Regions from separate parts of the Serratia entomophila genome, predicted to be linked through region 2. Evidence: predicted binding sites of a transcription regulator. Region 2 holds the regulator's gene; the other holds the start of a gene.
What was found. Region 2 encodes CRP, which controls carbon source genes, mostly activating them, when cyclic AMP is high. Its sites were predicted from a motif close to ATGTGANNNNNNTCACAT; they were not measured.

Region 1: a site for CRP is predicted at 3,708-3,725, ahead of KHA73_RS17025 (YfcZ/YiiS family protein). Genes of this name have one in related genera too.

The regions. Positions count from the first base shown of each region.
Region 1 covers NZ_CP082787.1:3,504,948-3,519,598, reverse strand. Annotated here, with positions in the region: gene ccmI (c-type cytochrome biogenesis protein CcmI) at 1-1,204, shown strand, start outside; gene mlaA (phospholipid-binding lipoprotein MlaA) at 1,237-1,998, shown strand; gene fadL (long-chain fatty acid transporter FadL) at 2,115-3,455, opposite strand; gene KHA73_RS17025 (YfcZ/YiiS family protein) at 3,863-4,159, shown strand; gene fadI (acetyl-CoA C-acyltransferase FadI) at 4,338-5,648, shown strand; gene fadJ (fatty acid oxidation complex subunit alpha FadJ) at 5,648-7,813, shown strand; gene sixA (phosphohistidine phosphatase SixA) at 8,219-8,701, shown strand; gene smrB (endonuclease SmrB) at 8,766-9,296, opposite strand; gene prmB (50S ribosomal protein L3 N(5)-glutamine methyltransferase) at 9,467-10,399, shown strand; gene aroC (chorismate synthase) at 10,463-11,548, shown strand; gene mepA (penicillin-insensitive murein endopeptidase) at 11,554-12,381, shown strand; gene KHA73_RS16985 (sulfite exporter TauE/SafE family protein) at 12,385-13,185, shown strand; gene KHA73_RS16980 (elongation factor P hydroxylase) at 13,254-13,811, shown strand; gene KHA73_RS16975 (YfcL family protein) at 13,844-14,125, shown strand; gene mnmC (bifunctional tRNA (5-methylaminomethyl-2-thiouridine)(34)-methyltransferase MnmD/FAD-dependent 5-carboxymethylaminomethyl-2-thiouridine(34) oxidoreductase MnmC) at 14,169-14,651, opposite strand, start outside.
Region 2 covers NZ_CP082787.1:187,876-202,526, forward strand. Annotated here, with positions in the region: gene tsgA (MFS transporter TsgA) at 1-598, opposite strand, end outside; gene KHA73_RS00780 (LacI family DNA-binding transcriptional regulator) at 790-1,770, opposite strand; gene KHA73_RS00785 (6-phospho-beta-glucosidase) at 1,852-3,159, opposite strand; gene KHA73_RS00790 (PTS lactose/cellobiose transporter subunit IIA) at 3,156-3,494, opposite strand; gene ppiA (peptidylprolyl isomerase A) at 3,849-4,418, shown strand; gene KHA73_RS00800 (sensor histidine kinase) at 4,566-6,251, shown strand; gene btsR (two-component system response regulator BtsR) at 6,251-6,976, shown strand; gene KHA73_RS00810 (helicase HerA-like domain-containing protein) at 7,128-8,654, shown strand; gene KHA73_RS00815 (aminodeoxychorismate synthase component II) at 8,727-9,302, shown strand; gene argD (bifunctional acetylornithine/succinyldiaminopimelate transaminase) at 9,434-10,651, shown strand; gene KHA73_RS00825 (YccS/YhfK family putative transporter) at 10,682-12,757, opposite strand; gene crp (cAMP-activated global transcriptional regulator CRP) at 12,809-13,441, opposite strand; gene KHA73_RS00835 (OsmC family protein) at 13,822-14,229, shown strand; gene KHA73_RS00840 (phosphoribulokinase) at 14,273-14,651, opposite strand, start outside.

The DNA.
Region 1 (14,651 bases), 1.7 Mb from region 2:
TTGGCTGACTATTATTGTGCTATTGGTGGGCGCTGCGGCGTTGCTGGTGATCCCGGCGATGCGCCACGGCAAGCAACATGCCGCCACCAGTCGCGATGCGCTCAACAAAGCGTTTTATCAGGACCGCCTCAACGAGCTGGAGCAGGATGAACAGCAGGGGGTGATCGCCGAGCGCCCGGAGCTGGTGAAAGAGCTGCAGCAGAACCTGCTGAACGATATTCCCGGCCGGCAGGAGGCCCAGGCGAAGCCGATCAACCGCTGGGCGCTGGTGCCGGGCGTGTTGCTGTTGCTGGTGGTGACCCTGGGCTTTTATCTGAAAACCGGCGGGCTGGCGCAGGTGCTGGACTGGCGTCAGGTGCAGGCGCAGATGCCGGAGCTGCGCGCGCGCGTCGCCAACGAACGCGCCAGGCCGCTGAGCATGGAAGAGATCGCTCGCCTTGGGCTGGGCCTGCGTACCGCGCTGCAGCAGGACAGCCGCAACGTCAATGACTGGATGATGCTGGGGCGCGTCGGCATGGCGCTGAACAACGCCACCACCGCCACTCAGGCGTTTGCCCACGCATACCGGTTGGATCCGAATAGTCTGGAAGTGCGCCTCGGTTATGCTGAGGTCTTGACGCGTTCCAACGATCCGGAGGATAACAAGCAGGCCGCGCAGCTGTTGCGCCAAATGATCGCGGAGGATCACAGCAATCCGCGCGTGCTGAGCCTGTTGGCGTTCAACGCTTTCGAACAGGGCGATTTCAAACGGGCCATCGGCGCCTGGCAGGTGATGTTGAAACTGCTGCCGGCCAATGATCCGCGCGCCGAGGTGATTGCGCGCAGCATTGCGCAAGCAAAAGCACAGTCTGGCGAAGAAACTGTTAAACTTGCTGTTAATGTGACGTTATCGCCGGAGGCGAGTCACGCGCTGCCGCAGCAGGGGACGCTGGTCATTTCGGTTACCGACGGCGTTAGCCCGGTGCCGGTTGCGGTGAAACAACTGCCCCTGAGCCGTTTTCCGCTGTCTTTTTCTCTGGATGACAGCAATGCCATGATGCCCGAGCGGTTACTTTCGGCTCAGCATCAGGTGAAGGTGCGCGTGCGTATTTCTCAGGACGGCCTGGCCACGCCGCAGGCGGGCGACTGGTTCGGCGAGAGTGCGCCGCAAAACTTCAGCGGCAAAGAGCAGGTTGACGTTCAAATAAATAAGCAGGTTCCCTGAAAAAGACCGAACGTGTTTTTATGGAGAAAAATATGAATTTTCGCCTGACTGGGCTGGCTTTCGCAACGGTGTTACTGGTGGGCTGCGCCAGCGCGCCGGACAATGAATCGCAAGGGCGCTCCGATCCTCTGGAAGGGTTTAACCGGACGATGTTCGACTTCAACTACAACGTCCTGGATCCTTACGTCTTGCGCCCGGTGGCGGTAGCCTGGCGCGATTATGTGCCGATGCCGGCGCGCAACGGCCTGAGCAACTTCACCTCCAACCTGGAAGAGCCGGCCAGCATGGTCAACGCCTTCCTGAAGGGGGATCCGTACCGCGGGATGATCCACTTTAACCGCTTCTTCCTGAACACCCTGTTGGGGATGGGCGGCCTGATCGACGTGGCCGGCATGGCCAACCCGAAACTGGCGCGCGAAGAACCAAACCGCTTCGGCAGCACCCTGGGGCACTACAAGGTCGGCTACGGCCCGTACGTGATGTTGCCGGGCTACGGCAGCTTTACCCTGCGTGAAGACGGCGGCGACTTTGCCGATACACTCTATCCGATGCTGAGCTACCTGACCTTCTGGATGTCGGCGGGCAAATGGGTGGTGGAAGGCATTGAAACCCGCGCCCAGTTGCTGGATTCCGACGGCCTGCTGCACAACTCGTCCGATCCTTACGTCATGGTGCGCGAAGCTTACTTCCAGCGTCACGACTTTATCGCCAACGGCGGCTCGCTGAAGCCGGAAGAAAACCCGAACGCCAAGGCGATTCAGGGCGATTTGGACGAGATCGACTCGGCGCAATAAGCCGCGAGCGAACGAATATGAAAACCCGCCGTCCGGCGGGTTTTTTTTATGGCTCAATAATCGGAAAAGAAAAAGCGCCCCGTGAGGCGCTTTGGTTTCTATGCCGATAAAAGCGCTTAGAAACGGTAGTTGAAGTTGGCGCCGTACAGCCAGGCCTTACCCACAGAATCGAAGCTGTATGGGCCTTCTTTGATGCTGACTTTTTGGCCGTGCATGTAGGAAACCCCGACGTCAACCGACGCGTCTTTGTTGAACGCATAGGTGGTACCGGCGCTCAGCCAGAAACGGTCCTGATCCGGGATGGAAATGGAGCGGTTCTGTGCCGGCACCGGGCTGTCATCGAAGGCGATACCGGTGCGGAAGGTCCAGTTGTCGTCGTAGAAGTAGGTGGTGCCCAGCGCGATGCGATAAGCGTCGCGGAAGCCTTCATGCTTTTGGAACAGCGTCTGGCCGTTGTTGCCGGTGGCTTTCAGCTCCTGGAACTGGCTCCAGCTGGTGTAGGCCAGGCTGTAGTGAATAGCCCACTGCGGCGCCACTTTGTTGTAACCGGACAGTTCCCACATTTCCGGCAGGTTCAGGTCCAGAGAGCCGGGGATGGTGTTGCCGCTGGTGCCCCAAGGCAGACCGGCGCCCAGAGCTTGTGAAATAGGGTTGAATGCCGTAGGCAGGCTGCTTTTGTAGTCGCCGTCAAACTTGATTTTCACTTCGGAGCGGTAAGTGAAGCCGTAACGGTTGTTTTCGTCCACTTCGTACAGGATGCCGGCGTTCCAGCCGTAGCCCCATTTATCACCCTTCAGGTGTGAAATCTGGGTGTCGGCAGGCATTTGAGCAATCTGCCCGGCTTGCTGTGGGGTAAGTTTACCGGTTTGCAAACCCTGAGCTGCGAGCAGTTTCGGCAGGTCGCCGGCATAACGCTCAAGCTTGGCCTTGGCGTAAACGGCGTCGAAGCCCAGGCCGAAGCTGAAGTGCTGGTTCAGGCGGTAAGCGCCGCTCAGGTTCAGGTTCAGGGTTTCCAGGTCGGTTTTACCGCCCATGGAGCCTGCGGCATAGCCGTCGTTGTATTCAGTGGCCAGGCCGAAGTTGCTGGTGACCGAGCCGCCGACCGCGAACTGATCGTTAATCGGGTGAACATAGTGCAGGTTCGGCACCCAGGCGGTCGGTGCGATGTTTTTGGCGTCCAGGCTGGCACCGGATGGCGATTTGCCTGAAATGTCTACGTCGGGATCGATAAATACTGCGCCGATAGAGAATTCCGGGCGCGTGTACATCATCAGAAGAGCCGGGTTACGGCTGGCGGAAGCCGCGGTATCCGCCATGGCGCCTTCGCCAGAATACGAACGTCCTAAACCAGCTGCTGAAAACTCGTTCAGCTGGAATCCTGCGGCAGACACGTTTGAAGAAATAATTGCCACTGCAGCTGCGAGAGCTGATTTAGTAAATAGGTTTTTCTGGCTCATGACCAAAACCTCATTATGTGTTTATTATTTAAACTATTGTTACACGAGGTAACAAGGAGCGCGGGATTGTAGGGTCCGTTATCGTTCAGACAAATCAGACCAGTGGCTGAATTATAGGTCCGACCTGTGAAAATGTTGCAACTTTGTTTTTCAAATATTTCCTGTTTGATATCAAAAAAGAGATCTGCTTAACAAAAAGCCAGCACCTTATAACAAAATTCTGACCATTCCTTAGCAGACGCTCAATTTTATTTGTGATTTCCATCACTTAAAACACCTATAAAAAGTAAGTGCTAGTGATTGATTGCCCGGCGGAGTAAAATGGCCGCAGAAATTTGCGGCTTTGCGCCGGAAAGTAAATGGCCGTTTGGGCCCGCCTGAAGAGGGGCCCCTGAGGAGAATCAACTATGTCAGATGCAATTAATAAATGCAGCGCCCAGGAAACCGCAGCCTGTTGCTGCGTGGATGTCGGCACCGTAATGGATAATACCGATTGCACCGCATCCTACAGCCAGATGTTTAGCAATCAGCAAGATGCGCAAGCCATGTTGGCCGCGCTGACCGAAAAGGCGCGTGCGGTGGAGTCCGACCCGTGCGACATCAGCAGTAGCATTAAATCGGTTGACGGCGGCGTGCAACTGGCGGCCGATTTTACCTTCGCCTGCCAGGCGGAAACCCTGATTTTCCAGCTCGGCCTGCGTTAATCTCCGCATTAAACCCCGGCGCGGGTTTGCCGCGCCGCTTCCCCGATAGAAAGTTGCTCCTGCTCGCAGTTTTGATCTCTGGCGGTTTGCCAAATGTAACCATTTAGTTAACAATGACCTCATCAGGTCAGACCTCTTTCTGCCCGTTGCGCTGGCGTTATTTTCTTCAGGAGCGTTTATGAGTAAGGCACTGCCGTTGGTGACCCGTCACGGTGACCGTATCGCGATTGTAAATGGACTGCGTACCCCCTTTGCCAAACAGGCGACCGCCTATCACGGCATTCCGGCGGTGGATCTGGGAAAAACGGCGGTGAGCGAGCTCTTGGCCCGCAGCGGCATTGACCCGGCGCTGATTGAACAGCTGGTGTTCGGCCAGGTGGTGCAGATGCCTGAGGCGCCGAATATCGCGCGTGAAATCGTGCTCGGCACCGGCATGAGCGTGCATACCGACGCCTACAGCGTGTCGCGCGCCTGTGCCACCAGTTTCCAGGCTATCGCCAACGTAGCGGAAAGCATCATGGCCGGCAGCATCAGCATCGGCATCGCCGGCGGCGCGGACTCTTCTTCGGTGCTGCCGATCGGCGTCAGCAAGGCGCTGGCGCGCACGCTGGTGGACGTCAACAAGGCGCGTACCCTTTCTCAGCGCCTCAAACTGTTCAGCCGGCTGAAATTCCGCGATCTGATGCCGGTGCCGCCGGCGGTGGCGGAATACTCCACCGGCTTGCGCATGGGCGACACCGCCGAGCAAATGGCGAAAAGCCACGGCATCACCCGCGAGGAGCAGGACGCGCTGGCGCACCGTTCGCACCAGTTGGCGGCCAAAGCCTGGGAACAGGGGTTGCTGCATGATGAGGTGATGACCGCCTATGTGCCGCCGTACCGCGCGCAGGTGACCGAAGACAACAATATCCGCAAAGACTCCAGCCTGGCCTCTTACGCCAAGCTGAAACCGGCGTTCGATCGCAAACACGGCAGCGTGACCGCGGCCAACAGCACGCCATTGACCGACGGCGCGGCCGCGGTGCTGATGATGAGCGAATCGCGCGCCAAAGAGCTGGGGCTGCAGCCGCTGGGGTACCTGCGCAGCTTCGCCTTCGCCGCCATCGACGTATGGGAAGACATGCTGCTTGGCCCGTCTTACGCCACGCCGCTGGCGCTGGATCGCGCCGGCATCGGCCTGGCCGACCTGACGTTGATCGACATGCACGAAGCCTTCGCCGCGCAGACTCTGGCCAACCTCAAAATGTTCGCCAGCGATGAGTTCGCGCGGCAAAAGCTGGGGCGCAGCCAGGCGATTGGCGAAGTGGATATGGACAAGTTCAACGTGCTGGGCGGCTCGATAGCCTACGGCCACCCGTTTGCCGCTACCGGCGCCCGCATGATCACCCAGACGCTGCATGAGCTGAAACGCCGTGGCGGCGGGCTGGGCCTGACCACCGCCTGCGCCGCCGGAGGGTTAGGCGCCGCAATGATCGTGGAGGTGGAATGATGAGCTTCGAAAATGCATTGCACGAACAGCGCGCCAAACCTTCAGCCTTTCAGCTGACGCTGCGCCCGGACAATATCGGGGTGATCACCATCGACGTCCCGGGCGAAAAGGTGAATACGCTGAAGGCCGAGTTTGTCGAACAGGTGAATGACGTGCTGCTCAAAGCGCAGCAGCACACCGCGTTGGAAGGGCTGGTGATCATCTCCGGCAAGCCGGATTCGTTTATCGCCGGCGCCGACATCACCATGATTGCCGCCTGCACCAGCGCCAAAGAGGCTGAAACGCTGGCGAAGAAAGGGCAAAGCACGCTGGCGCAGATCGCCGCTTTCCCGGTGCCGGTGGTGGCGGCTATTCACGGCGCCTGCCTGGGCGGCGGGCTGGAGCTGGCGCTGGCTTGCCACAGCCGCATTTGCTCGCTGGACGAGAAAACCGCGCTCGGGCTGCCGGAGGTGCAGCTGGGGCTGCTGCCTGGGTCTGGCGGCACCCAACGTTTGCCGCGGCTGATCGGCGCCGACAAGGCGCTGGATCTGATCCTGACCGGTCGGCACGTCCGGGCGCGCCAGGCGCTGCGCATGGGGCTGGTGGACGACGCCGTGCCGCAGTCGATTTTGCTGCAAACCGCCATCGAACGGGTGAAGCGGGGCTGGCAAAGCAAGCGCGAGCTGCCGTGGCAGGCGCGTTTGCTTAATGGCCCGCTGGGCCGCAGCCTGCTGTTCAGCATAGTGCGCAAGAAAACGCTGGAGAAAACCCACGGCAATTACCCGGCGGCGGAACGGATCATTCAGGTGGTGCGCACCGGGCTGGATCAGGGCAGCGCCAGCGGTTATGAAGCGGAAGCGCGCGCCTTCGGCGAGCTGGCGATGACGCCGCAGTCGGCGGCATTGCGCAGCCTGTTCTTCGCCTCCACCGCGCTGAAAAAAGAGCGGGGCGGCAACGCGCAGCCACACGCGCTGCATCGCGTCGGCATTCTCGGCGGCGGCCTGATGGGCGGCGGCATCGCCTGCGTGACCGCCACCCGCGGTGGATTGCCGGTGCGCATCAAAGACATTAACGAAACCGGCATCAACCATGCGTTGAAATACAGCTGGGACATTCTCGGCAAGCGGGTGCGCAGCAAACGCATGCGCCCGGCGGAGCGGCAAAAGCAGATGATGCTGATCTCCGGCTCGACCGACTATACCGGTTTTGAACAGGCAGATATCGTGGTGGAGGCGGTGTTTGAGGATCTGGCGCTCAAGCAGCAGATGGTCGCTGAAATTGAACAGCATGCCGCGCCGCACACCGTTTTCGCTTCCAACACTTCGTCGCTGCCGATTGGCCATATCGCCGCCAAGGCGCAGCGGCCGCAACAGGTGATTGGGCTGCACTACTTCAGCCCGGTCGATAAAATGCCGCTGGTGGAGGTGATCCCGCACGCCGGCACCAGCGAAGAGACTATCGCCACCACCGTGGCGCTGGCGCACAAGCAGGGTAAAACGGCCATCGTGGTGGCCGACCGGGCCGGGTTCTACGTTAACCGCATTCTGGCGCCTTATATTAATGAAGCGGCGCGCTGCCTGCTGGAAGGCGAGCCGATCGAGTCGCTGGACAAAGCCCTGGTGGACTTCGGTTTCCCGGTGGGGCCCATCACCCTGCTGGACGAGGTGGGCATCGACGTCGGTACCAAGATCATTCCGGTGCTGGTGGCGGAGCTGGGCGAACGTTTTGCCGCCCCGGCCGCGTTTGACGCGGTGCTGAAGGACGGGCGCAAGGGCCGCAAGAACGGCCGCGGTTTCTACCTCTACCCAAGCGAAGGCCAACAGCGCCAGCGGCGCAAGCGCGCCGACACCTCGGTGTACCTCCTGCTGGGCGTGACCCCGAAATCGCATCTGCAGCCGGCGACCATCGCCCAGCGCTGCGTGATGATGATGCTGAACGAAGCGGCGCGCTGCCTGGACGAAGGCGTGATATGCAGCGCGCGCGATGGCGACATCGGTGCGGTGTTCGGCATCGGCTTCCCGCCGTTCCTCGGCGGCCCGTTCCGCTATATGGATGAGCTTGGCGCCGGGACGGTGGTGAAAACGCTGGAATACCTGCAGCAGCGCTACGGCGAGCACTTCGCCCCCTGTGAAAAGCTGCGGCGCATGGCGCAGCAGGGGGAGCGCTTTTACCCGCAGGGGAGCTGAACGCAGGGCGGCCCGATTTGCACTATAGTTGCAACAGGGCCGCATTGTGATCGTCATCACTCCTTGCAAAGCTTGCAATTCCGGACCCTGTACAGGGAGATAGGGGAGGGGTAAGTTAGGCCGGTGGCGGCAAAAGACTGACCGCCGTCAATAAATTTCATGCTGGATAGGTTAAAATTTAACCCGTTGAATTGATTGTTATGTGAGCAGGTGATTCGTATCCGGACGCGGTTGATGTAAAAAACAGCGTTTTCTTTACGTAAACTTTCAGGCAAAATGCCCGGCCGCCATAGAGAGACGGCGCGTTATCGTTTCAAGGCTTCGGCTTTGGGGTTGTAAAACTCGGCGGTACAGCACGCACGGCGTTTCTGTATAGCGTTATTTTGTCAACAACAGCGGTGCAATATGCAAGTTTTGATTATGCGTCACGGAGAGGCGGCACTCGATGCGGCCAGCGATGCGGTAAGGCCCCTTACCCCGTGCGGTCGTGATGAGTCTCGTCAGATGGCGGCCTGGTTGAATACCAAGTCTCTGGATATTGAACGCGTGCTGGTCAGCCCTTATCTGCGGGCAGAACAGACGCTGGCGACGGTGCGCGAAGCGTTGACGCTGCCGGAAGGCGAAGAGGTGTTGCCCGAGCTGACGCCGGGCGGCGACGCCGGGCATGTCGGCAGCTACCTGCAGGCGTTGGCGATGCAAGGGGTGAGCTCGGTGCTGATCGTCTCTCACTTGCCGCTGGTGGGGTACCTGGTGGCCGAACTGTGCCCGGGCGAGTGCCCGCCGATGTTCGCCACTTCCGCGATCGCCAATGTCGATTTGGCGGCCGACGGCAGCTACGGCAAGTTCGAATGGCAGGTGAGCCCATCGCAGGTGATGGCCAAGGTCTGAGCTGCCGGTGGCGGTACCGATAAAAAGGGCGATGTCTGACATCGCCCTTTGTCGTTTCTGGCCGTTATTCCGCCAGCTCGACCAGCAGCAGAATGGCCGCGTTGCCGCCCCATTCCTTCGGCGCCTGGTGGAACGCCAGCACGTCGGGGTGCTGCGCCAGCCACAGCGGCGTTTGCTGCTTGAGAATGTGTTTGCCGTGGCCGTGCATCACGCAGGCGCAGTGCACGTGTTCGCGCTTGCAGGCGGCGATCAGCGCCCCCAGCTCCTGCTTGGCCTGCATTTGGGTCAGGCCGTGCAAATCGAGAAACAGATCCGGCGAATAGTCGCCGCGGCGCAGCTTCTTCAGCTCGAACGGGCTGTAACCCGGGCGCACATAGCGCGTCGGGCCTTCCTCCTCCAACTGTGGCTGATATTCATCAGAGAAATAATAGCTGGCGTCGACCTGCTCCTGCAGCAGGCGCTGCGGCGCCGCCTGTTTTATCTTTGGCTTGGGCGGGCGGTGGACGATAGTGTCCTGTCGCAGTTTTTTCGCGCCCGCAACCGACTCTCTGAAGAGCTGCAGTTCATCTTTGCTCAGAGGGTGCTTGTTCTTCATTCTTCATTCACCGGAAATCATTTATCACGCTAGTTTACCTTGTGAATGAGCGCTGTCGACGCAAAACTCGGGCCAGAATGAAAAGCGCAAGGGGTTAGCGTGATTTGTCGCGGGCTTCATGGCAAACTATGCGGCTAAATCATGAATCACAGTGCCTGCCGGAGGGCAAATTGGACAAAATTTTCGTCGACGAAGCAGTGAACGAACTGCACACCATTCAGGATATGCTGCGCTGGGCGGTGAGCCGCTTCAACGCCGCCAATATCTACTATGGTCACGGAACCGATAATCCGTGGGACGAAGCGGTGCAATTGGTGCTGCCAAGCCTGTTCCTGCCGTTGGATATTCCAGAGGACATGCACACCGCACGTTTGACCTCCAGCGAGCGCCACCGCATCGTTGAGCGCGTGATCCGCCGCGTCAACGAGCGCATCCCGGTCGCCTACCTGACCAACAAAGCCTGGTTCTGCGGCATGGAATTCTACGTGGACGAGCGCGTGCTGGTGCCGCGTTCGCCGATTGGCGAGCTGATCAACGATCGCTTCAGCGCGTTGATCCCGCACCCGCCGCGCCATATTCTCGACATGTGCACCGGCAGCGGCTGCATCGCCATCGCCTGCGGCTACGCCTTCCCGGAGGCGGAAGTGGACGCGGTGGACATTTCCAGCGACGTGCTGGCGGTGACCGAGCGCAACATTCAGGCACACGGCGTCGAACATCAGGTGATCCCGATCCGTTCCGATCTGTTTCGCGACGTGCCGGCGATCCAATACGATCTGATCGTCACCAACCCGCCGTATGTGGACGCGGAAGACATGTCTGACCTGCCGCAGGAGTTCCGCTTCGAGCCGGAGCTGGGCCTGGCGGCGGGCAGCGACGGCCTGAAGCTGGTGCGCCGCATCCTGGCCTGCGCGCCGGATTACCTGAGCGACGACGGGGTGCTGATTTGTGAAGTGGGCAACAGCATGGTACATCTGATGGAACAATATCCGGATATTCCGTTCACCTGGCTGGAGTTCGAAAACGGCGGCGACGGCGTATTCATGCTGACCAAACAACAGCTGGTGGATTGCAAGGCGCACTTCAGCCTCTACCGCAGCTAAGCATAATGACGGGCCCGCAAGGCCGGGCCCCATAACGATAATGACCAAGGGTAAGGAGCCGTGATGGCTGGAAACAGTATTGGGCAGATTTTCCGCGTCACCACATTTGGTGAATCTCACGGGATAGCGCTGGGGTGTATCGTCGACGGCGTGCCGCCAGGCATCCCGCTTACTGAAGCCGATTTGCAGCACGATCTGGACCGCCGCCGTCCGGGGACTTCGCGTTATACCACCCAGCGCCGCGAACCGGACCAGGTGCGTATCCTCTCCGGCGTGTTTGAGGGGGTGACCACCGGCACCAGCATCGGGTTGATGATCGAAAATACCGACCAGCGCTCCCAGGACTACAGCGCCATCAAAGACGTGTTCCGCCCGGGACATGCCGACTACACCTACGAACAAAAATATGGCCTGCGCGACTACCGCGGCGGCGGCCGCTCTTCGGCGCGCGAAACCGCAATGCGCGTGGCGGCCGGGGCGATCGCCAAGAAATATCTGCAGCAGAAGTTCGGCGTGCGGGTGCGCGGCTATCTGGCGCAAATTGGCGACGTGACCTGTGAATTGAAAGACTGGGATCAGGTCGAGCAAAACCCGTTCTTCTGCCCGGATCCGGACAAGCTGGAGCCACTGGACGAACTGATGCGTGCGCTGAAGAAAGAGGGCGACTCTATCGGCGCCAAGGTCAGCGTGATCGCCGAAAACGTGCCGGTTGGCCTGGGCGAGCCGGTCTTTGACCGCCTGGACGCCGATCTGGCCCACGCGCTGATGAGCATCAACGCGGTAAAAGGCGTGGAAATCGGCGACGGTTTTGGCGTGGTGACCAAGCGCGGCAGCGAAAACCGCGACGAAATCACCCCGGAAGGCTTCCAGAGCAACCATGCGGGCGGCATTCTCGGCGGCATCAGCAGCGGGCAGCCGGTGATCGCGCATCTGGCGCTCAAGCCGACTTCCAGCATTATGGTGCCGGGCCGCACCATCAATCGCCAGGGCGAGGCGGTGGAAATGGTCACCCGCGGCCGCCACGACCCTTGCGTGGGCATCCGTGCGGTGCCGATCGCCGAAGCGATGATGGCGATTGTGCTGATGGATCACCTGCTGCGCCAGCGTGCGCAGAACGGTGATGTGGTTTCCGACGTTCCGCGCTGGTAATCGCCATGAAAAACTGGATGTTGGGTCTGGCTGCCCTGATGGCCTCTGGTTCCGCTTTGGCGTTGACGCCGTGGCAGAAAATCGATCACCCGGTGGCCGGCGCGCCGCAGGCGGTTGGCGGCTTCGCCAACGGCTGCATTATCGGCGCCCAGCCGCTGCCGCTGAACTCAGCGGATTATCAGGTGATGCGCACCGATCAGCGCCGCTATTTCGGCCACCCGGATCTGCTGGCGTTTATTCAACGTCTCAGCAGCAAGGCGAATCAGAAATCGCTGGGCACGGTGCTGATCGGCGATATGGCGATGCCGGCCGGCGGGCGCTTCAGCAGCGGTCACGCCAGCCACCAGTCGGGGCTGGACGTCGACATCTGGCTGCAGCTGCCGCGCCAGCGCTGGAGTGCGCAGCAGTTGCTGAAGCCGCAGCCGATCGATCTGGTTTCGGGCGACGGCAAGCAGGTGGTGGCGCGCCAGTGGCAGCCGCAGATTGCCTCTCTGATTAAACTGGCGGCGCAGGATGCCGAAGTGACGCGCATCTTCGTCAACCCGGCGATCAAACAGCGCCTGTGTCTGGATGCCGGCGCCGACCGCGACTGGCTGCACAAGGTGCGGCCGTGGTTCGGCCACCGCGCGCACATGCACGTGCGTTTGCGCTGCCCGGCGGGCAGCCTTGAATGTAAAGAGCAGGATACGCCGCCGCCGGGCGATGGCTGCGGTGCCGAGCTGGCGAGCTGGTTCGTGCCGCATCAACCGAGCGCCAAACCGGGTAAACCGGTGCCGCCGCCGTTACCGCCTACCTGTCAGGCATTGCTGGATAATCATTTCGCAGCGGAATAATAAATGGACTGGTTAGTCGTTGGCCCCGAGATGCTCGGGGTTTTGTTTGCCGTGGCGCTGTTGGCGGGATTTATCGATTCCATCGCCGGCGGCGGTGGGTTGCTGACGGTGCCGGCGCTGCTGGCGGTGGGGGTTCCCCCGGCACAGGCGTTGGCGACCAACAAGCTGCAGTCGGTGGGCGGTTCCTTCTCCGCCAGCCTGTACTTTATTCGCCGCGGCGCGGTGAACCTCAAAGAACAGAAACTGACCATTCTGCTGACGCTGATTGGCTCGATCATCGGGGCGATCCTGGTGCAGCACATGCGCGCCGATCTGCTGCGGCAGATGCTGCCGCTGCTGGTGATCGGCATCGGCCTGTATTTCCTGCTGATGCCGCGGCTGGGCGAGGAAGATCGCCAACGCCGCCTGGGCGCTTTGCCCTTTGGTCTGGTGGCCGGCGGCTGCGTTGGGTTTTATGACGGCTTCTTCGGCCCCGGCGCCGGTTCTTTCTATGCGTTGGCCTACGTGACGCTGTGCGGTTTTAATCTGGCCAAGTCCACCGCGCACGCCAAGGTGCTGAATTTCACCTCCAACGTCGGCGGGCTGGCGCTGTTTATCATCGGCGGCAAGGTGGTGTGGAGCATCGGGTTGGTGATGCTGGTGGGGCAGGTGCTGGGCGCGCGCCTCGGGGCGCACATGGTGCTGACCCGCGGGCAAAAGCTGATCCGGCCGATGATCGTCATCGTCTCGCTGGTGATGAGCTGCAAGCTGTTGTACGACAATCACGGCGCAGAAATTCAGCAGTGGCTGGCGTTGCATATTTAGCAGTGCCAGAAGAGCATTAACGTGGAATAATCGCCACTTTATTTTTGTGGTTATAGAGTTTTTTATTTATGTCGGACACGCAGACCACCCATCAATACGAACAGCTGATCGCTATTTTCAATCAGTGCTTCAGCGATGATTACAATACCCGGTTGGTGAAGGGGGATGACGAACCCATTTACCTGCCGGCCGATGACGAACTGCCGTACCACCGCATCGTCTTCGCCCATGGTTTTTACGCCAGCGGCCTGCATGAGATCTCGCACTGGTGCATCGCCGGCGAGGCGCGCCGCAAGCTGATGGACTTCGGCTATTGGTACTGCCCGGACGGCCGCGACGCGCAAACGCAGAGCGAGTTCGAAGCGGTGGAGATCAAACCGCAGGCGCTGGAGTGGATGTTCTGCACGGCGGCCGGTTTTCCGTTCAACGTCAGCTGCGACAACCTGAACGGCGACTGCGAGCCGGATCGCATCGCGTTCCAGCGCAAGGTGCGCGCCCGGGTGTTGCACCTGCTGGAGCAGGGAATACCCACAAGGCCCGCGCGCTTTATTCAGGCGCTGCAATCGTTTTACAATACGCCCCCCTTGGCGGCCGAGCATTTTCCCTACCCGGAAGATCTCAACTGACGCCAATGCTTGTTATTTTATGAGGAAATTTGATGATCGCAGAATTCGAAGCGCGCATTCTGGCGCTGATTGATGACATGGTAGAGCACGCCAGCGATGATGAACTGTTTGCCGGTGGCTACCTGCGCGGTCATCTGACGCTGGCGGTAGCCGAAGCGGAAGAGCAGGGCGAGCACACCGCCGAAGCGCTGAAAGCGCGGGTTGAAAGCAGCCTGAACAAAGCCATCACCGCCGGGGAGCTGTCGCCGCCGGATCAGGTATTGGTGCGCGGCATGTGGGAAAATCTGTACCAGACCGCATTGCCAACCGCCTAAGCGTCGTTTTCCGGGGCGCCGTTCAGTGCGCCCCGTGATGAGATTATACCGCCCGCCCCTTCAGTAATTTTCGTATCCACATCCGGTTGGGATTCAGCGCCGCCAACGTCTGCGCGTCGCCCGGCAGCGGCTCGCCGAACAGCTGCGCCGCCAGAATTTCCGCCGCCAGCGGCGCCGAGCACAGCCCGCGCGATCCCAATCCGCCGATGGCAAACAAACCCGGGTACACCGGCGCATCGGCCACGGCTTCGCCGCGCTGGTTTTGCTGCTGCAGGTTCTGGTACTGCGCCAGCGTGGCCTGATAGTCCGGCAGCGCACCGACCATCGGCAGGTGGTCGCGGGTGGCGCTGCGCACGCCGCAGCGCGCCTGCCGGGCGCTGACGTCCACCTGCTGCGGCCAGTCTTGCTCCGGCAGGCAGCGCAGCAGGCGTGCCCGGTTGTCCTGCTGTTCTTCTTCTCGGTAGTCGGTAGCGGTATCGCCGCGCTGGTAGCTGGCGCCGATGCAGTGCTGGCCGTTATCGACGTT
Region 2 (14,651 bases):
CGACGGGCTGGCCGGCGTCGGCGCCTTTTTTACCCAGCACCGGGAACTCGGAGCACAGGGTCAGCACGAAAATGCCGACATACAGCAGGCCGATGCAGGCGTAAACCCAGTACCAGCCGATGTGGCGCGCCAGCAGCATAGCGGCGACGATCGGGAAGATCATGCCGGCCATGCTGAAGAAGGAGTCGGTGAACAGCAGGCGCGAACCGCGCTGGCGGCCGGCATACATATGGGTGATCAGGAAGGTACCGATCGACATGGTGATACCGCTGACCACGCCGAGGATAAACATGCACAGCGAGAACATGGTCAGGCTTTTGCCGAGCATCAGCCCAGCCACCGCCAATACCATCAGCACGAAGCCGAAGATCAGCTGGCGCTTCAGCGGGATGATTTCCATCAGCCAGGCATTGAGGAAGATCGAAATCAAAATGCCGGCGTTGAGGAAGGTAAAGGTATTACTCATGCTGGAAACCGGCAGGTTAAAGTATTCTGCAATGTTTCCCATCACCATCCCTGTGACGATCACTAAAGCACCGGTCAGCGCGTACGAAAAGAAGCTGATCCAGGTAAGCCGTATGCGGTTACTGTCATTCATTGTATAGGCCTGATTATGTCTGTTAGAGGTTTTAAAACTGGCATAAGGCCGCTGGCTTTTCCTGGCAAAAGCAGAAAAAAGTCCCGATCAGGCCACCAGGAGGCGGATCCTAGCACAGACCACGGGAGTTTTTGTGATGGCAGTCGGTTTTTTGATGCAATCAATGAAAGGTGATGAAATATTTTTGTGATCTATTTGCGCACCGTCACGATCGAATCGCGGCTGATAATCTGCGGCGTGAAATCAAGCGCCGGCGTGGTTGGGTCGATCAACAGCCGCGTCGCATGCTGTGCCATCTCGCTGATGGGGAAGTGCACGCTGGTCAACGCCGGGCGAACAAAGGGCGCGCGCTCACCGCTGTCGTAACAGATCAGCGAAATATCCTGCGGCACCCGCAGCCGGTGTTCGTTGATCGCCAGCAGCGCGCCGATGGCCATTTCTTCGTTACAGCAGTAAATGGCGGTCGGGGCGGTTTCCTGTTGCAGCAGCTGGTCGGTGCAGCGGTAGCCGCTTTCCAGATCGTAAACGCCTTCCAGGCAGGCCAGCGGCTTGATGTGCGCCGCCTGCATCGCCTGTTCGAAACCCTGCAGCCGCAGCAGGCTGGAAGGGCGTTCGCGCGGGCCGCTAATGCAGGCGATGCGCCGATGGCCGGCATCGATCAGCCGCTGTGTCGCCATGCGGCTGGCGCGCGGATGATCGAAAGTGACGCAACGCTCCTCCAGGCCCGGCACCAGGCGATCGAGCAGCACAAAGTGGCGCTGCTCGGCTGCCAGCTGGCGCAATTGGCCGTCGCTGAGAAAGCGCACGTGCAGGATCACCCCGTCGCAGCGCAGGTTGAACAGGCGCTGAATCGCCTGCCATTCGTTTTCGGCGCTGCTGCGCCCCTGTGTGACCAGCAGCTGTTTGCCGTGGGACTCGGCTTCGGTCTGCACAAAATCCATTAAGGCGCCGAAGAAGCCACCGCGGTAAGAGGTGGTGACCAGGCCCAGCGTGTTGCTGTGGCTGGAGGCCAGCGCGCGTGCTGCGGGGTTGGGGGTATAACCGAGCTGGGCGACCGCGCGTTCAACCTTCTCGCGAGTCGGCGCCTTGACGTTGCTGTCGCCGTTCACCACGCGAGACACGGTGGCGCGGGATACGCCCGCCAGTGCCGCGACATCTTCCAGTGTCACCATCATCCGACTCCTGTTTACGACAAAACGGGCTCGGCGAACCGAACCCCTGCATGTTGCCTGAAACTCCGCGCCGAGCGACGGTCAGTTAAACTGCGGCAGGTAAGGCTGATTCACCGCCAGCACCTCTTCCAACAGCGGTTGCGCCACGTTGGCGTTGGCGACCAGCGGGTTGGTGATCAACGCCAGCAGGCCGCTGCGGCGATCGCCGTGCACCGCCGCCTCGATGGTCAGGCGCTCGTAGGCTTTCACCTGCTGGGTCAAGGCATGCATCGAATCCGGCAATGTGCCGAAGGTCAGCGGATGCGCGCCCTGAGCGTCGACGATACAGTTGATTTCTATCACAGCATCGTCCGGCAAGCCACGGATCGCGCCGCGGTTTGCGGTATTGACCACTAATTGCGTACCAAGATTATTATGGATGGCGCGAATCAGCTCCAGCGCCACTTGCGAATAATATGAACCGCCGCGGAAGCTGAGCTGTTCCGGCTTGCTGTCCAGATGCGGATCGGCATACAGCTCGAACAGCTCCTTCTCCACCTTCATCACCTGCTCGGCGCGGGTGCCGCGCTCGGCGGCGGCGGCCACTTCTTCGGCCAGCATCTCTTTCGTCTGGTAGAAATAGCGGTGATACGGGCAAGGGATGGCGCCGACCGCGCGCAGGAAGTCCGGTTGCCACGGCTCTTCCTTGATATTGTTCATGGTCAGGGCCGCGCCGTCGCACAGCATGTCGATCACCTTGCCGGTCACGTCGCGGCCGTTTTGCGTCACCCGGTGCACCCACACCATGTGGTTCAGGCCGGCGAACTGCAGCTGCACCTCCTCATAAGGCGTTTTCAGCATGTTGGCGATCATGTGGTGCATGCTGATCGGTACATTGCACAGGCCGATGATCTTGGCCTGGGTGTAGCGCGATACCGCTTCGGTCACGATGCCGGCCGGGTTGGTGAAGTTGATGATCCAGGCGTCCGGCGCCAGCTTTTCCACCCGGCGGGCGATGTCCAGCATCACCGGAATGGTGCGCAGCGCCTTGGCGAAGCCGCCGACGCCGGTGGTTTCCTGGCCGATCAGATGATACTTCAGGCCCAGCCGCTCGTCGGCGGCGCGCGCCGGCAACTGGCCAACGCGGAACTGCGTCAGCACGAAGCTGGCGCCGCGGATGGCTTCGTCCAGAGCAAAGTGCACGCTGACCTTTACCTGCTCCAGGCCGTGGCGCGCCAGCATGCGGCGGGTCAGGGCTGCGATGATCTCCACCTTGCTGCGCCCCGGCTCGACGTCCACCAGTGCCAGTTCGGTGACCGGCAGCTCTTCGATACGTTCGATCAGTCCGTCGACCAGTTCGGGGGTGTAGCTGCTGCCGCCGCCGATCACGGCGATTTTCAATGAGCTCATGGGCGGGCCTCCATCTGTGCCTGGCGGCGATACAGTTCGATCATGTCGCCCGCCAGATCCTGAATCACCATGGCGTTCATCAGGTGGTCCTGCGCGTGTACGGTGATCAGATTGATCGCCAGCTTGCCGCAGCCTTCATCCATGCCGATCAGCTCGGTCTGGATCAGGTGAGCCTTTTTCACCCAGGTTTTGGACTCGGCCATGTGTTGGGCGGCGGCGGGGAAATCCCCGGCGCGCGCCTGCTGCAGCGCCATCAACGCGCTGCTGCGCGCGCTGCCGGAGAACACCAGCAGTTCCATGATGGTGCTTTCAAAATCGGCGCTGATTTCAGTCATCAATTCACTCACGCTTTTTCTCCCGTCATTGTGCGGCGATGGCGCCGGCGGATATCGGCATTATGGCGCTCCGACAAAATGAGAGCGCTCTCATTAATGTAGAGTAACCCGAATGACGAAGCAAACCGGGAGTTGTGTCGCAAAACGCAACGAAGGCGGGAAAAGAGCAAAAAATGCGTGACGCAGTTGGCAAAAGGGGCGGTGGCGATCATACTTTCGGCAGTAAAAATCGGGGCCGGCTAAGATATGTCCCACAATTGCGTAAATATAGGTAAATGGCTGGTACTTGCCGATACAGCTCTTTAGAATCAAAGCGCTTTTCCGTTGTTTGTCTCTCAGAGAAAGGACCCGTTAATGTTCAAACGTACTTTAGTGACCTTCGTTGCGCTGTGTTCCCTGACAGCAATGGCGCCCGCTGCATTAGCCGCCGGCGAAACCCATGTCATGCTGACCACCTCGGCAGGGAATATCGAATTGGCGCTCGACAGTCAGAAGGCTCCGGTTTCCACCAAGAACTTCGTCGACTACGTGAACAACGGCTACTACAACAACACCGTTTTCCACCGCGTGATCCCGGGCTTTATGGTTCAGGGCGGCGGGTTTACTGCGGATATGCAGCAAAAATCCACCAACGCGCCAATCAAGAACGAAGCCGATAACGGCCTGCGCAACCTGCGCGGCACCATTTCTATGGCGCGCACCGCCGACAAAGACAGCGCCACCAGCCAGTTCTTCCTGAACGTGGCGGACAACGCCTTCCTGGATCACGGCCAGCGCGACTTCGGCTATGCGGTGTTCGGCAAGGTGGTGAAGGGCATGGACGTCGTGGACAAGATTTCCCAGGTGCCGACCGGCAACGTCGGCCCGTATCAGAACGTACCGACCAAACCGGTGGTGATTCTGTCAGCCAAAGTGCTGCCGTAAGTTATGCGGCCGATCCCGTCGGGGTCGGCCGGTTGTTCCTTCTGAAGCCTTGCCTGCATCACTGTTTTTCCCCCCTTCGCATGTTCTAATCAGCAGACTATAACCAGACCGGAAATCCGGCGTCTTTTCTCTGGATGAGTTGCTGCCATGTATGAATTTAACCAGGTGCTGCTGCTGTTGCAGCAGATGTGCGTGTATCTCGTTATTGCTTATCTGTTGAGCAAAACCCCGCTGTTCATTCCGCTGATGCAGGTGACTATCCGCCTGCCGCACAAGCTGCTGTGCTACGTGATTTTCTCGGTGTTCTGCATCATGGGCACCTATTTCGGGCTGCACATTCAGGATTCCATCGCCAACACCCGCGCCATAGGCGCGGTGCTCGGCGGCCTGCTGGGCGGGCCGTCGGTGGGCTTCCTGGTGGGGCTGACCGGCGGCTTGCACCGTTACACCCTGGGGGGCATGACCGACGTCGCCTGTGCGATTTCGACGGTGTCGGAAGGCTTGGTCGGCGGCATCGTGCACAGCATCGCCATGCGCCGCGGCCGCATCGAACTGCTGTTCAACCCGCTGTTCGTCGCCGGAGTGGCGCTGGTGGCGGAGGTGCTGCAGATGGCGATTATCCTGGCGGTGGCGCGCCCTTATGGCGAGGCGCTGCGCCTGGTGGAGCACATCGCGCTGCCGATGATGATCGCCAACACCGTCGGCGCCGCCATGTTTATGCAGATCCTGCTGGACCGGCGCGCGATGTTCGAGAAATACACCAGCGCCTTCTCCTCCAAGGCGTTGAAGATAGCCGAGGGCACCGAGGGCATTTTGCGCCAGGGCTTCGATCAGGAAAACAGCATGAAGGTCGCCCGGGTGATTTATCAGGAGCTGGGCATCGGCGCGGTGGCGATCACCGACCGCGACAAGCTGCTGGCGTTTATCGGCATTGGCGACGATCACCACCTGCCGGGCACGCCGATCGCCTCGGTGCACTCGCACCGCGCCATCGACAACAACGAAGTGGTGTACGCCGACGGCAATCAGCTTTCCTACTGCTGTTCGATCAATCCGGGCTGCAAGCTGGGCTCGACGCTGGTGATCCCGCTGCGCGGCGAAAACCAACGGGTGATCGGTACCATCAAACTGTATGAACCCAAGAGCCAGCTGTTCAGCACCATCAACCGCACGCTGGGTGAGGGCATCGCCAGCCTGCTGTCGGCGCAGATCATGGCCGGGCAGTATGAACGCCACAAACAGCTGCTGGCGCAGTCGGAAATCAAGCTGTTGCATGCGCAGGTCAACCCGCACTTCCTGTTCAACGCGCTGAATACGCTGGTGGCGGTGATCCGCCGCGACGGCGAGCGTGCCTGCGAACTGGTGCAGTACCTGTCCACCTTTTTCCGCAAGAACCTGAAACGCTCGGACGATGAGGTCAGCCTGGCGGATGAGATCGAGCATGTGAACGCCTACCTGCAAATTGAGAAAGCCCGCTTCGCCGATCGGCTGGAGATTGCGGTATCGCTGCCGGAAGAGCTGTTGCGGGTGCGCCTGCCGGCGTTTTCGCTCCAGCCGATCGTTGAGAACGCCATCAAGCACGGCACCTCCCACCTGCTGGGCGTGGGGCGGATCGACATCGGCGCGCGGCGCGAAGGGGACCGTCTGCTGCTGCAGGTGACCGACAACGCCGGGCTGTTCCGGCCGGAGCCTGACCGCAGCGGGCTGGGCATGAACCTGGTGGATAAACGCATTCGCGTGCGTTATGGCGAGGGTTATGGCGTGCAGGTAGATTGCCAGCCCGATAGCTTTACCCGCATTACGCTCAATGTTCCCATGGCGAGGGCCGCCTGATGTTAAACGTACTTATCGTCGACGATGAACCCTCCGCGCGCGACAACCTGCGCCACCTGCTGGAGGCCGAGGCTGGGGTCAACATTATCGGCGAGTGCGCCAATGCCATAGAGGCCATCAGCCAGATCCATCGCCTGCAGCCGGACGTGGTATTTCTCGATATTCAGATGCCGCGCGTCAGCGGGCTGGAAATGGTCGGCATGCTGGATCCCAACCGCATGCCGCATATCGTGTTCCTGACCGCCTATGACGAATACGCGGTGCAGGCGTTCGAAGAGCACGCGTTCGATTATCTGCTGAAGCCGGCGGAGCCCAAACGGCTGAGCAAGACGCTGCAACGCCTGCGGCAGCGCAGCGCGCCGCAGGATGTCGCGACGCTGGAAGAGAGCGCCGGCTATTTGAAATACATCCCCTGCACCGGCCACAGCCGCATCTATCTGCTGCGTTTCGACGAAGTGGTGGCGATCCGCTCGCGGCTGAGCGGGGTGTTCGTGGTGCGTAACGACGGCATGGAGTGCTTTACCGAGCTGACGCTGCGTACGCTGGAAAGCCGCACGCCGCTGGTGCGTTGCCATCGGCAGTACCTGGTCAATCTGGAACAGGTGCGCGAGATCCGCTTCGAAGAAGGCGGCGCGGCGGAGATGATCATGCCGGCCGGCGAGCCGGTGCCGGTCAGCCGGCGCTATCTGAAGGCGCTGAAGGAAGAGCTGGGGCTGCGCGGGTGAGCGTGATCTTAGGGCGATTCTGAAAATATTGGCTTAACGGGCGTCCTGATGGCGCCCTTTTTGTTTGTCCTTGACGGGGTTACGCCGCGCTTATAGCTTTATTGCATCAACAGGCGCTTTTCGCGCCGCGTCAGCGTCAAAGGAAAAGAAAATGAGTGAAGCACGGATTATCGCTAAAGCGATGAAGGACGGGAAACCGGTGCAGGATCTGGCGATCCTGCCGGCATTGGCGAACCGCCATGGCCTGATCACCGGGGCGACCGGTACCGGTAAGACAGTGACGCTGCAGAAAATGGCCGAACAATTCTCGCGCATCGGCGTGCCGGTGTTTTTGTCGGACGTGAAGGGCGACCTGTCCGGCATCGGCGCCGAGGGCGTGCCTTCCGAGAAGCTGCAGGCGCGGCTGGCGGCGATCGGCGTTACCGACTGGCAGCCGCAGGCCTGCACCATCATCCCGTGGGATATCTACGGTGAGAAGGGCCACCCGATCCGCGCCACCGTGTCGGACCTCGGCCCGCTGCTGCTGGGCCGCCTGCTGGATCTGAACGAAGTGCAAAGCGGCGTGCTGCAGCTGGTGTTCAAAATCGCCGACGACAACGCGCTGCTGCTGCTGGACATGAAAGATCTGCGCGCCATGGTGCAGTACGTCGGCGACAACGCCAAACAGTTCCAGACCCAGTACGGCAACATCTCTTCGGCCTCGGTCGGCGCTATCCAGCGCGGGCTGCTGACGCTGGAAGAGCAGGGCGCCAACCAGTTCTTCGGCGAGCCGATGCTGGACATCAACGATCTGATGAAAACCGACGCCAACGGCCACGGCATCATCAACCTGCTGGCGGCGGACAAGCTGATTAACCAACCGAAGCTGTATTCGGTGTTCCTGCTGTGGCTGCTGGCCGAACTGTTCGAACATCTGCCGGAAGTGGGCGATCCGGAGCAGCCGAAGCTGGTGTTCTTCTTCGATGAGGCCCACCTGCTGTTCAACGACGCGCCGCCGGCGCTGCTGACCAAAATCGAGCAGGTGGTGCGCCTGATCCGCTCCAAGGGCGTGGGCATCTACTTTGTCACCCAGAACCCGCTGGATATCCCGGACAGCGTGCTGGGCCAGCTGGGCAACCGCGTGCAGCACGCGCTGCGCGCCTTTACCCCGCGTGACCAGAAGGCGGTGAAGGCGGCGGCGCAGACCATGCGCGCCAACCCGGCTTTCGACGCCGAAACGGCGATCACCGAGTTGGGGGTTGGCGAGGCGCTGGTCTCCTTCCTGGATGAAAAGGGCCGGCCGAACGTGGTGGAGCGGGCGATGGTGATCGCGCCGGAGTCCAAGATGGGCATGCTGGGCGCCGACGGCCTGAACAGCGCGATCAACAGGTCGCCGCTGTATGGCCGCTATGAGGATATGGTCGACCGCGAATCGGCCTACGAGAAGCTGTCGTCGGAAGGCTTCGCCACCGTCGGCGCGCCGCAGCCGGGCCAGCCGGCTCAGCAACCGCAGGCGCAGCAGCAGGCGGGCGGCGGCCTGATGGGCGGCCTGAACGAAATCCTGTTCGGCTCTACCGGCCCGCGCGGCGGCAAGCGCGACGGCATCGTCCAGACCGCCGCCAAGAGCATGGCGCGCGATCTAGGCCGCCAGATCCTGCGCGGCGTGCTGGGTTCCATTATGGGTGGCCGGAAAAAGTAAGCGGAAATTATCGTCGGCAGCAGCAGGCTAAACCAGTAAACTGTCGCAGCGCTTTTTTCTGCTGGACCTAACATGCTGCTGTTGATCGATAACTACGACTCCTTTACCTATAACCTTTACCAATACTTCTGCGAATTGGGCGCCGAGGTGTTGGTAAAGCGCAACGATGAGCTGCAGCTGGCCGATATCGAACGGCTGGCGCCGCAGCGCTTAGTGATCTCCCCCGGTCCCTGCACCCCGAACGAAGCCGGCATCTCGCTGGACGCCATCCGGCATTTCGCCGGCAAATTACCTATTCTGGGGGTTTGTCTCGGCCATCAGGCGCTGGGCCAGGCGTTTGGCGCCGAGGTGGTGCGCGCCCGCGAGGTGATGCACGGCAAGACCTCGGCGATCCGCCATCTCGATCGCGGAGTGTTTCGCGGGCTGAACAATCCGCTGACCGTCACCCGCTACCATTCGCTGGTGCTGAAGGCCGATACGCTGCCGGACTGCTTCGAGGTGACCGCCTGGAGCGAACGCGACGGCAAGCGCGATGAGATCATGGGCATCCGCCATCGCCGGCTGGCGCTGGAGGGAGTGCAATTCCATCCAGAGAGCATCCTCAGCGAGCAGGGCCATCAGCTGCTGGATAATTTCCTTAAAAGTTAATCCATTAGCTTTTTTTTCGCCCTGCAGGCGATTTGCGTTTGCCCTTTATTGGTTTTTTATGCATATTTTGTGATTATATTTTCACTCAATCATCAAGATAACGCTGAAAGACCTTCAGGGTGGACCCGATAATGACCGAAAAATCCGCAGTAAGCCGCAGCACTTTTGATCAGGTTATCCTGCCTGTTTATGCACCTGCCCAGTTTGTGCCGGTACGTGGCAAGGGCAGCCGGGTGTGGGACCAGCAGGGCAAAGAGTACATCGATTTTTCCGGCGGCATCGCGGTGACGGCGCTCGGGCACTGCCACCCGGCGCTGGTGGAGGCGCTGAAACGGCAGGGCGAAACCCTGTGGCATACCAGCAACGTTTTCACCAACGAACCGGCGCTGCGCCTGGCGAGCAAATTGATCGCCGCCACCTTCGCCGACCGGGTCTTCTTCGCCAACTCCGGTGCGGAAGCCAACGAAGCGGCCTTCAAGCTGGCGCGCCACTACGCCATCACCCGCCACAGCCCGTATAAGACCAAAATCATCGCTTTCTATAACGCTTTCCATGGCCGCACGCTGTTCACCGTCTCGGTGGGTGGGCAGGCCAAGTATTCCGACGGCTTTGGGCCGAAACCGGCCGATATCGTGCATGTGCCGTTCAACGATCTGGCGGCGGTGAAGGCGGTGATGGACGACCATACCTGCGCGGTGGTGATGGAGCCGATTCAGGGCGAAGGCGGTATCACGCCGGTGAATGCCGAATTCCTGCAAGGGGTGCGCGAGCTGTGCGATCGGCACCAGGCGCTGCTGGTGTTTGACGAGGTGCAGAGCGGCATGGGCCGCAGCGGCAAGCTGTTCGCCTACATGCACTATGGCGTAACGCCGGATATTCTCACCACCGCCAAAGCGCTGGGCGGCGGTTTCCCGATCAGCGCCATGTTGACCACCGAAGACATCGCCTCGGTGATGCAGGTGGGAACCCACGGCACCACCTACGGCGGCAACCCGCTGGCCTGCGCGGTGGCGGAGGCGGCGCTGGACGTGATCAACACCCCGGAGGTGCTGAGCGGCATCGAGCAACGCCATGGTCTGTATGTCGACGCCTTACGGGCGATAGGCGACAAATACCGAATTTTCACCGCCATTCGCGGTATGGGGTTGCTGATCGGCGCAGAGTTGACGCCGCAGTATCACGGCCGGGCGCGGGATTTCCTTACCGCAGCCGCTGCGCGCGGGTTGATGATCCTCAACGCCGGGCCGAACGTGATCCGCTTTGCGCCGTCGCTGGTGGTGGAGCGGCAGGATATCGACGCCGGCATGGCGCTGTTTGAGCAGGCGGTGCAAGACGTAATAGGCGGCTGATGCGACGCCGGGGCGTAGCAGGCTGCGCCCTTATCGATCGCGCAGTTTGCGCTTCAGCCAGATGCCGTGATGCGGGCGTTGGCTCCAGGCCAGCGACGAAATGGTATGCATTACGCTCAGGTGCGAAAGGATGCGCCGCAGGTGGCGCTCCATCTCGGTGATCGGCATATCCGGGTGCAGATCCGGCGGCTGCATGATGCCGCTGTTGCCGCTCGGCCCGTCATACTCCAGCCGCTGCTGGCAGCTTTGCAGCGCGATCTCGCAGGTTTGCAAATACGTCTCCGCCAGCTTCGGCGTCAGCATATAGTGTTCGCGCGCCAAAATGGTCATGGCGTTAAGATGTTCGACGATAAACTGGCTGTGCGTCACCCACAGCCGCATATCCGCCAGATAGTCCGAGGCGAAGCCCGGCTCCTGCATCGCCTGATTGAGCGAGGTATACAGCGCGTTATGCGCCTGATTCACCTGCATGCGCGCATAGGCCAACCCGGCGGGGTCCGGTTCCTGTTCTTCCAGCATCAGCCGCAGCGCGTGTTGATCGTTCTCCAGCGCCTGATGGGCGTTCTTGCGCAGCAGGCCGCTTTGCCACTGTGGCCACAGCCAAATGGTGCCGCCAAACACCAGCACGCAGCCAATCAGCGTATCGACCAGGCGCGGCACCAGGAAATGGGTGCCGTTTAGCGCCAGCAGCTGCAGGGTGTACACCGCAGTGATGGTGAAGCCGATCACCGCCAGCCCGTAGTTTTTACGCGAAACCAGGTACGCCAGCAGGGTGATCACCAGCATGATGCCCAGGGTTTCCGCCTCCGGCAGCTGCAGCTGCAGCAGAGCGGCGGCGACCACCAGCCCGGCCAGGGTGCCGAGCGCACGGTGCTGAATGCGCACCCGGGTGGCGTTATAGCCGTTCTGACTCACCAGCATGATGGTCAACAGGATCCAGTAAGGCTTGGGCAGGTTGAAGATCGTGCCCAGGCTGCTGCCGAGCGCCAGCATCACCCCCAGCCGCGCGGCGTTGCGCAGGGCGTTGGATTTGAACGACAGGTAACTGGTCAGCGCCGGCCAGAAAGGCAGGCGGGCCTGGCTGGCCATCAGATCGCGGCGGTACAGCGGATGCTGGGTGCGCAGCAGGCGGGCGATGCGGCTGAAGTGGTAATAGCAGAATTGGCCGACCGGATTGTCGGCATGCTGCGCCGCCACCTTCTCCAGCGCCGCCAGCTCGTGCGCCATATTGAAGCGTTGCGAATGCTGGTGATAGAGGATGTCGCGCGCCACCACGCGCAGCCGCCCGGCAATCACCTGCGCGTTGCGGCGGATAATCGCTTCGGCCTGGCTTTGCTCCACCAGCTTTTGCACTTCTTCCGGCTGATGCAGGCTGACGGTGATATGTTCCTGCAGGTCGAGCGCCACCTGAAAGGCGCGCTGCAGGCGCTTCTGCTCAAGGTTGTCGGCGTGCGGCAGGAAGTTGAGTTGCTGATACAGCAGGCCGATCAGATCCATCACTTTCTGTTGGCGCGCCAGCAGCGGCGGCAGCGCGGTCTGCGGGTCGGTGTGCTGGGTTAGCAGCGAATACTTGGCCTCAAAGTAGTCCGCCAATTCCAGGTACAGCTGATTCAGCGATTCGCGCATCGGCTGTTCCTTCCACAGTGTGAACCAGAACCAGGTGAACAGGCCGTACCAGGCGGTGCCGACGGCGTACAGCAACGGCGCCTGCCAGATAGGCAGGGTGCCGGCCATGCTGAGGGAGAAGATAGCGGCGATCAGCGCCGCAGGCAGCAGCCGGGCGTGCAGCGGGCTGATTTCGCCACTGACGCCGAGCAACAGCGCCAGGCCGAGCATCAGCGCCGGCAGCGGCACCTGCCACAGCAGCGCCTGTTGCAGCAGCAGGCTGCTGAAGGCGAACAGCGAGCCGCCGACGATCAGCCGTTTAAAAAAGCGTTTGTGAGGCGTGTCCAGCCCGGCGATGTTGCAGCAGGCGGGAACCAGTGAAAACAGCAGGCCAAGCTGCAGCTGGCCGATCGCCAGACCAAACAGTACCGGCAGGCACAACACCAGCGTTTGCCGCAGTGCGTAATTGACTTCCGGGTGGTAGATCAGGCGGCGCCACATGGCAGGCAGAGGATAAAAAAACGGCGCATTGCTGCGCCGTTTTTTTAGTGATTAGCGGGTGCCGTAGACGACAATGGTTTTGCCGTGGGCGGAAATCAGGTTTTGATCTTCCAGCATTTTTAGAATACGGCCAACGGTTTCACGCGAGCAGCCGACGATCTGGCCGATTTCCTGGCGGGTGATCTTGATCTGCATGCCGTCCGGGTGGGTCATGGCATCAGGCTGTTTCGCCAGGTTCAGCAGGGTTTGCGCAATGCGGCCGGTAACGTCCAGGAAGGCGAGGTTGCCCACTTTCTCGGAGGTGACCTGCAGGCGGTTCGCCATCTGGGCGGACAGGCGCATCAGGATGTCCGGGTTGACCTGGATCAGCTGACGGAATTTCTTATAGGAAATTTCAGCCACTTCGCAGGCGGTTTTCGCCCGAACCCAGGCGCTGCGCTCCTGGCCTTCTTCAAACAATCCGAGCTCGCCGATGAAGTCCCCCTGGTTCAGGTAGGACAGGATCATCTCTTTACCTTCTTCATCCTTGATCAGCACCGCGACGGAGCCTTTCACGATGTAGTAAAGCGTTTCGGCCTTTTCACCTTGGTGAATCAGCGTACTCTTCGATGGATATTTGTGGATATGGCAATGAGACAGGAACCATTCGAGAGTAGGGTCTGTTTGCGGTTTGCCGAGAACCATTCGCTGTTATCCTCTGTTGTTATCGCTGCCTTGTGTCACAGGGGTCAGAGTTCCCTGTAAAACGTGCCTGTAGCCGCTGTTTGAGCGAGGGCTATCGGCAGGTTTTGAGGCGTGTCATAAATATACGCTGTCGCTCTAGCATATTAACTTGCCGGGAGAGCTGCAAGCTACATTCTGTTAACATACCGGTAAAGGAGCCTTTCCCTGGGCGTTTCCCTGAAATCAATGTCCCGGAAAGATTTATTGCGGCTCTGTTTGTAGCACAGAGTAAGGCGGGTGTCTTGTGTTGTCTCGCTTCAGCATGATTAGCATCAGGTTCCGTTGCCTGTTTCTATGCGAAAGCGTACTCTGATTTTAAGAAATCAACCGGAGTGAGCAGAATGCAGGCAAGAGTTAAATGGGTGGAAGGGTTAACGTTTCTGGGTGAATCGGCTTCCGGCCATCAGGTGCTGATGGATGGCAACGCCGGCGATAAGGCGCCGAGCCCGATGGAAATGGTGCTGATGTCGGTGGGCAGCTGCAGCGCTATCGACGTAGTGTCGATCCTGCAAAAAGGCCGCAACGACGTGCGCGATTGCGAGGTCAAACTCACCTCCGAACGCCGCGAAGAAGCGCCGCGCCTGTTCACCCATATCAACCTGCATTTCATCGTTACCGGCCAGGATCTGACCGACAAGATCGTTGAGCGAGCGGTTAACCTCTCCGCCGAGAAGTACTGCTCGGTAGCGCTGATGCTGAACAAGGCCGCCAGCGTGACCCACAGCTTCGAAATTCGCCAGCCGGCCTGAGTGCTGAAAGGGCGCGGCCCCCCCAGGCCGCGCTCATGTCCGGCTATTCGATCTTCTTGCCTTCCAGCAGCCGTTGCACCAGCGGCGCCATAATCAGCTCCATCGCCAGCCCCATTTTGCCGCCCGGCACCACCAGCGTATTGATATGCGAGATGAAAGAGCCCTGCAGCATCGCCAGCAGGTAGGGGAAGTCAATCTGATCCAGCCCGCGGAAGTGGATCACCACGAAGCTTTCATCCAGCGAAGGAATGGCCTTGGCGGCGAACGGGTTGGAGGTATCGACCGTCGGCACGCGCTGGAAGTTGATATGCGTGCGTGAGAACTGCGGCGTGATGTAGTTGATGTAGTCCTCCATCGAGCGCACCACCGAGTCCATCACCGCCTCGCGCGAATGGCCGCGTTCGCCGGTATCGCGGATCAGC